DNA from 3 places in the Sphingobacterium sp. UBA6645 genome. Region 3 is predicted to be linked to each of the others. Evidence: riboswitches for the same ligand, from Rfam matches in the RefSeq annotation. Region 3 holds a riboswitch; each other region holds the start of a gene.
The links. A riboswitch is a leader RNA that binds a small molecule or an ion and turns the genes downstream of it on or off. The one in region 3 is predicted to bind S-adenosylmethionine.
Positions count from the first base shown of each region.

Region 1 (2,271 bases), on a different contig from region 3:
CAGCGGAGATAATTAAGGTTTGGCCCACTTTAGCATTGATGGAGAAGGCTCCATTTTCATCTGTTGAAGAGATGATTTTTGGATCTTCTTTTACGCTGATGGTAACAGCGGCTAATGGTCCTGTAGCACCTTTAATAGTACCACTAACTACTTCTTGAAAAGCAAGGGCATGAATAGAACTGGATTCTTTTAGGTTAGATGCTAACACAGCATCTGGGGTAAGTAGGGCTAATGTCAGTACCGATGTAATTGGGTAAAACGTACTGGCAAGAAATGCCCTGGATAATCTTTTTTTGCACATAAGCGTCTTGTTTAATAAAAGTAGATCTTGGCTACACAATTTAGTATTGTTGCGGCAATATTAACTTTTTGTAAATAGAATGCTATATCATTTTTAAACTCAAACGTTTGCGTATTTTTATGCAAACGATTGCATATGCAACAACATGTAAATGGCTTTTTAATATAAATAGTAATACTTTTGATATCATTAAGTTGCTTCAACAACTATGTATCAATTAATTATATCCCTGTCATTTTGCCTGATTTTCATTGTTTTTTTGATTTTCCTAATTGTTAAATTGGACGGTATTGCAGCGGCGTGCCTTAGGCGTTTTATTGTCCGATTATTTCTGTACTTTTGTATTTAAATTCATGCTATGACAATCGATCAAACATTCTATATAGGTTACATCAGTAAAACCCGCGGCTTGAAAGGGGAGGTGCAATTATTCTTTGAATTTGAGGACTATATGGATTTGGATTTTGATGTATTGTTTCTCGAGGTGAATAAGAAGTTAGTACCCTACTTCGTTGATACGTTGAAGATGCACAACAATAGTACGGCTTACGCTACTTTTGAGGACATCGATCATATTGATAAGGCCCAGCCTTTGATCAAGAAGAAAATGTATTTGCCGCTAGATCAGAAGCCTGAGCGAGATCCCGATGATTTCCGTTACACGGATTTAGTAGGTTACATGGCAATTGAAGAGGAAGAAGGTGAGCTTGGGGAGATTACACAGGTGCAAGAGATGCCGCAGCAGTTCATCGCTACGGTCGATATGGATGGCACGGAAGTGATGTTCCCATTGAACGAAAACTTCATTGTAGGCATAGATCCTGAGGAACAGGTTGTTGTACTTCGTCTTCCTGAGGGATTGATCGATATGTATTTCGAGCAGTAGAACGGCGTTTTCGATATTTTTCCATTTTATTTTCTGGTTTTCATTTTGAGTTCTTGCTTCTATTAGCGATATTAGCCCTCGCTTATAGAGAAAGGCAGAGGGACTAGACCCGCTGAAGCCTTAGCAACCTGTCCCTTGACAAGGTGCTAAATTCTACCCCGATAGGGAAAGATAAGCTGAAACTCAGGTATCGCTGTGTTTTCTCTAAGCCTAAAGGAATTTTATGAAAATCGTAGACCACATTAAGAACGCACAGGGTAAGACCCTATATTCATTTGAGTTATTGCCACCGGCAAAAGGACAGGGAATTCAGAGTATTTTCAAGACCATGGATGAGCTTATGGAGTTCAATCCGCCTTTTATTGATGTTACTTACCATCGCGAGGATTACCTGTATAAACAGCATTCCAGTGGTCTATTAGAGCGTGTCGCCTATCGTAAGCGTCCGGGCACTGTTGCTATCTGTGCTGCGATTATGAGTAAGTATAAGGTGGATGCGGTTCCGCATTTGATCTGTGGCGGTTTTACGAAAGAGGAGACCGAGAATGCTTTGATTGATCTTAACTTTTTGGGTATTGATAATGTGTTGGTACTACGCGGAGACGCGAGAAAAGGTGATTCGGACTTTATACCGACGGTTGGTGGTCATGCCTATGCGACGGATCTTCTGGAGCAGGTCGTTGATATGAACAATGGTCGTTATCTCCATGAGGATATCGAGAGCTCGGCAAAGACCGACTTCTGTATCGGAGTGGCGGGCTATCCGGAGAAGCACTTCGAGGCACCAAACTTTAATACAGACTTTAAATGGTTGAAGAAGAAGGTGGAAATGGGTGCGGAGTTTATTGTTACGCAAATGTTCTTCAACGTGGAGAAGTACAAGGAATTTGTGACGAAATGTCGTGAGCATGGTATCCATGTTCCGATTATTCCGGGTTTGAAACCCCTGACAACGAAGAATCAGTTGATTACGCTTCCTCGAATCTTTCACTTGGATATCCCTGAGGAATTGAGCGATGCTGTGGATGCATGTAAGACTAATGCGGATGTGCGCCAGGTAGGCGAGGAGTGGTTAGTGCAACAG
Region 1 covers NZ_DKLH01000068.1:15,677-17,947, forward strand. Annotated here, with positions in the region: gene B2400_RS12560 (SusC/RagA family TonB-linked outer membrane protein) at 1-301, opposite strand, end outside; gene rimM (ribosome maturation factor RimM) at 660-1,187, shown strand; SAM riboswitch class I at 1,267-1,365, shown strand; gene B2400_RS12570 (methylenetetrahydrofolate reductase) at 1,411-2,271, shown strand, end outside.
Region 1: it holds a riboswitch for S-adenosylmethionine, as region 3 does, so the genes downstream of both, B2400_RS12570 (methylenetetrahydrofolate reductase) here and metE (5-methyltetrahydropteroyltriglutamate--homocysteine S-methyltransferase) in region 3, are expected to answer to the same signal.

Region 2 (2,271 bases), on a different contig from region 3:
AAATCAAAAAACTTTCCTAGTATTTGTTTCTAAATAATTTGCGGAGATACAGCTACTAATGGATTTCTTTTCGCGTAAAGTTTTTATTTTAGGTATCTTTTTTGCGGATTGCAGACAAATAAATATAAGAACATGGAAACCACAACAAACCAACAGCCTAAGAAAGGTGGATCAATGATCGGCAAGTTTATCAGCTGGACGCTATTAATTGTTGTCCTAATCGTTGCAGGTTGGGTCTATTGGAATTACTACAATGTTTTTGGCGAGGGCGTAAAATCCGGCGTCTTGAACTATGCCGTGAAGAAAGGTAATATATTTAAGACCTACGAAGGAAAACTGATTCAAGAAGGCTTTGGCGCAACTAAAACCGGTACAGGATTAACGAGCAATCAGTTTGAGTTTTCTGTGGAGAACGATTCTATCTATCGTATTCTGGAAGTGAACAGCGGAAAAGTATTCGATCTTCACTACAAGGAATACCGTGGTGTATTGCCATGGCGTGGAAACACGGTCTACATCGTAGACCAGATTATCCAAATGCGCGATTTAAAACCTGGTTCTTATTAAGCTGAGGCTATTATCAGATTGATATTTTTGCAAGCTTCTGAGTTCGATATTTTCAATACTTATCGAATTCAGAAGCTTGTTTATTAAAAAAACATTGCATAATTGATTTTAGCAATGTATATTTGCGCAGTGCCGAGCAATTGGCACCTAATCAAAACCCTTCAAAACGATTGGTCTTGATTTATAAAGAAGTGGCGAGAGACTGGCTCAAAGACCCACTGGCAACCTTCAATAACGATTGAAAAGGTGCCAATTCCTGTCCAAAGCAATTAAGCTGCGGAGCATATAAATGACAAAAGACTATGACTTCAACATTTACAAATTCTTTTATTGGATTTTCTAGCGGCAAACCTGCTAGCAACTCTCCTTATACTATCTTTTTCGTCGTGAACACCTGTTCACGAATGCGATAGTCGTCGGTATTCCCAGATTCCTTGGATAAGGAATTCTCATACCTCTACATGACGACCAAAGCTTAGCGATTAAAGAACATAATTCATTATTTATCATTTTAAAAAATTACAACAATGGCTGATATTAAGAACTTAAAATTTGAAACATTACAGGTACATGCAGGACAAGAAGTAGACCCTACTACTGGTTCTAGAGCATTGCCTATCTACCAAACATCGTCTTATGTATTTGAAAATGCAGAGCACGGTGCTAATCTATTTGCATTAAAACAATTCGGAAATATTTATACCCGTATCATGAACCCGACAACGGATGTGTTTGAAAAGCGCATCGCTGCATTAGAGGGAGGTGTTGCGGCAGTTGCTGTTGCTTCGGGACAAGCGGCACAGTTCATCGCTTTAACGAATATCCTAGAGGCAGGTGATAACTTTGTATCGGGTGCAAATCTGTACGGAGGTACCTACAACCAATTCAAAGTTTCTTTTAAACGCTTAGGGATCGAAGCTCGCTTTGCAGAAGATACGGATGCTGATAAAATTGAAGCTTTGATTGATGATAAAACAAAAGCTATCTACGTGGAGACAATCGGAAATCCGAGCTACAACATCCCGGATTTTGAGCGCATTGCTGCTGTTGCGAAGAAGCACGACCTTCCATTAATCGTGGACAATACATTCGGTGCTGGAGGTTATTTGTTTAAGCCATTGGAGCATGGTGCGAACGTTGTTGTTGAATCTGCAACAAAATGGATTGGTGGACATGGTACTAGTATCGGTGGTGTCATCATCGATGGTGGTAACTATAACTGGGGAAATGGCAAATTCAAACAATTCTCAGAACCTTCAGAAGGGTATCATGGATTAGTTTTCGCTGATGTATTTGGTGAGAATGGTCCTTTTGGAAACATACAGTTTGCTATTAGAGCGCGAGTAGAAGGCCTGAGAGACTTCGGTCCTGCCCTATCTCCATTCAACTCTTTCTTATTGGTACAAGGCTTAGAAACCTTATCATTACGCGTTCAACGTCATGTTGATAACACATTAGAGATTGCACAATGGTTGGATGCTCATCCTCAAGTAGAGAAAGTTAGCTACCCTGGATTGAAAAACCACCCATATCATCAAAATGCACAGAAGTATTTAAAGAATGGCTACGGTGCTGTTTTATCATTCACTGTTAAAGGCGGTGTTGAGAAAGCAAATGACTTCATCGATGCTTTGCAATTGATCAGCCACCTAGCGAATGTTGGGGATGCGAAGACGTTAATTATCCACCCTGCTGCAACAACGC
Region 2 covers NZ_DKLH01000063.1:1,927-4,197, reverse strand. Annotated here, with positions in the region: gene dapA (4-hydroxy-tetrahydrodipicolinate synthase) at 1-20, shown strand, start outside; gene B2400_RS12175 (hypothetical protein) at 133-567, shown strand; SAM riboswitch class I at 746-859, shown strand; gene B2400_RS12170 (O-acetylhomoserine aminocarboxypropyltransferase/cysteine synthase family protein) at 1,095-2,271, shown strand, end outside.
Region 2: it holds a riboswitch for S-adenosylmethionine, as region 3 does, so the genes downstream of both, B2400_RS12170 (O-acetylhomoserine aminocarboxypropyltransferase/cysteine synthase family protein) here and metE (5-methyltetrahydropteroyltriglutamate--homocysteine S-methyltransferase) in region 3, are expected to answer to the same signal.

Region 3 (2,271 bases):
TGATGCGATTGTTGAAGCAAACATCGTAGTAACCACAACAGGTAATAAGGATATCGTTCGTCCGGAACACTTCAAAGCAATGAAAGATAAAACTGTAGTTTGTAATATCGGACACTTCGATAATGAAATCGATGTTGCCTGGTTAAATGACAACTACGGATCTACTAAAGTGGAAATCAAACCGCAAGTTGATAAATATACAATCGACGGTAAGGATATTATCTTATTAGCCGAAGGCCGTTTAGTAAACTTAGGATGTGCAACTGGTCACCCTTCTTTCGTAATGTCAAACTCGTTCACTAACCAAACTTTAGCGCAATTAGAGTTGTGGACAAACACAGATCAATACGAAAAGCAAGTGTACACACTTCCTAAACACTTAGATGAGAAAGTTGCTCGTTTACACTTAGCACATATCGGTGTAGAGTTAGAAGAACTAACACAAGAACAAGCAGAATATATCGGTGTTACGGTAGAAGGCCCTTACAAGCCGGAAGCGTATCGTTATTAGATATTAGATATTAGACATCAGATATTAGATGTAAGATTTAAGAACCTGCAGCAATGCAGGTTTTTTTGTGGTTTGTTTTGAAGAAAGGAAGGATTTTAGAATTGGGATTTTGTCTTTGAAATAGGAAAGGAAGGGAATTTTGTTTTGAACAGGGAAAGGAAGGGAATTTTGTTTTGAACAGGGAAAGGAAGGATAAAAGGATGAGCAGGATCGTGTATTACGTTTGATAGCGGATGAATTATATTTTTTATAGGAGACGTTTAGTGAAACGTCTTCTGAAACGCACGATTATGATCTGAATCCCATCATTCTCCACTATACCTGATCCTGTCAATCCTTGAATCCTTCCTTTCCTGGTTCAGAAATAGTATTTAGTAGTTAGTACTTAGTATAAAGAACTATGGTGGGCAATTTGTCCCTCACTTTTACCGCATGCCAAATATCCTGCTCATCCTTGCATCCTTCCTTTCCTTTCTTCAAGACAAATTCCAATATCTAACATCTAAAATCAATTTCCGCCATAGGTCTAACTACTAACTACTAAATACTAACTACTTTTTTTTGTTTTATTCAATTCTTCTCCATATCTTAGCCGTCGCTTATAGAGAAAGGCAGAGGGAATAGACCCGATGAAGCCTTAGCAACCTGTCTCTTGACAAGGTGCTAAATTCTACCTTTGAAAAAGGAATGATAAGCCAAGTTCACTAGTCCTAAGTGGCCTTCTCTAGCAAAGTAAAATAGTAGATTAAAAATTTATTCAATACTGTATGTTATTAACGAACAACTTAGGATACCCACGTGTGGGTGCATTCCGCGAGCTAAAGAAAGCTAACGAAGCTTACTGGGCGAAGAAAATTAGCGCGGAAGAATTATTGCAAGCTGGACTGAAAATCCGTGAAGGCAACTGGAAGACTCAACAAGAAGCGGGTATCGATTTGATCCCATCGAATGACTTCTCATTTTACGATCAAGTATTGGACTTATCTTTAACTGTAGGTGCAATCCCTGCTCGTTACAATTCATTATTAAATAAAATCGATCGCCAATATAACTTAGACTTATATTTTGCGATGGCTCGTGGTTTCCAAGAGGGTGGCGTAGATGTTACTGCTATGGAAATGACAAAATGGTTCGACACGAACTACCACTATATCGTTCCTGAGTTTGTAAAAAACCAAGAATTCAAATTAACTTCTGAAAAATTCTTAAGCGAATATAACGAAGCTAAACAATTGGGTATTGAGACTAAACCAGTTATCATTGGCCCAATCTCTTACTTATTATTAGGTAAGGAAAAAGAATCAGGATTTAACCGTATCGACCTTATCGATAACTTACTTCCTGTATACGAAGAAATCTTATCAAAGTTAGCGGAAGCTGGTGCTCAATACGTTCAAATCGACGAACCTTTCTTAGCGCTTGATATTGATGATGCTACTCGCGCATTGTACGGTAAAGTTTTTGAAAAACTTGCTGCTGCTGCGAAAGGCGTTAAATTAATCGTTGCTACATATTTCGAAGCTCTACGCGACAACGAAGACACAGCAGTTAGTCTTCCGGTATACGCGTTACACCTAGACTTAGTTCGTGGTGAAAAACAGCTTGACACTATATTATCAAAAGTTCCAGCTTCATTGACTTTATCTTTAGGTATTGTCGAAGGAAGAAATATCTGGAAAAATGATTACGAAAACTCTTTAGTAAAAATCAAACAAGCAGTTGATGCTTTAGGTAAAGACCGCGTATGGGTTGCTCCTTCA
Region 3 covers NZ_DKLH01000022.1:37,699-39,969, forward strand. Annotated here, with positions in the region: gene ahcY (adenosylhomocysteinase) at 1-511, shown strand, start outside; SAM riboswitch class I at 1,108-1,208, shown strand; gene metE (5-methyltetrahydropteroyltriglutamate--homocysteine S-methyltransferase) at 1,279-2,271, shown strand, end outside.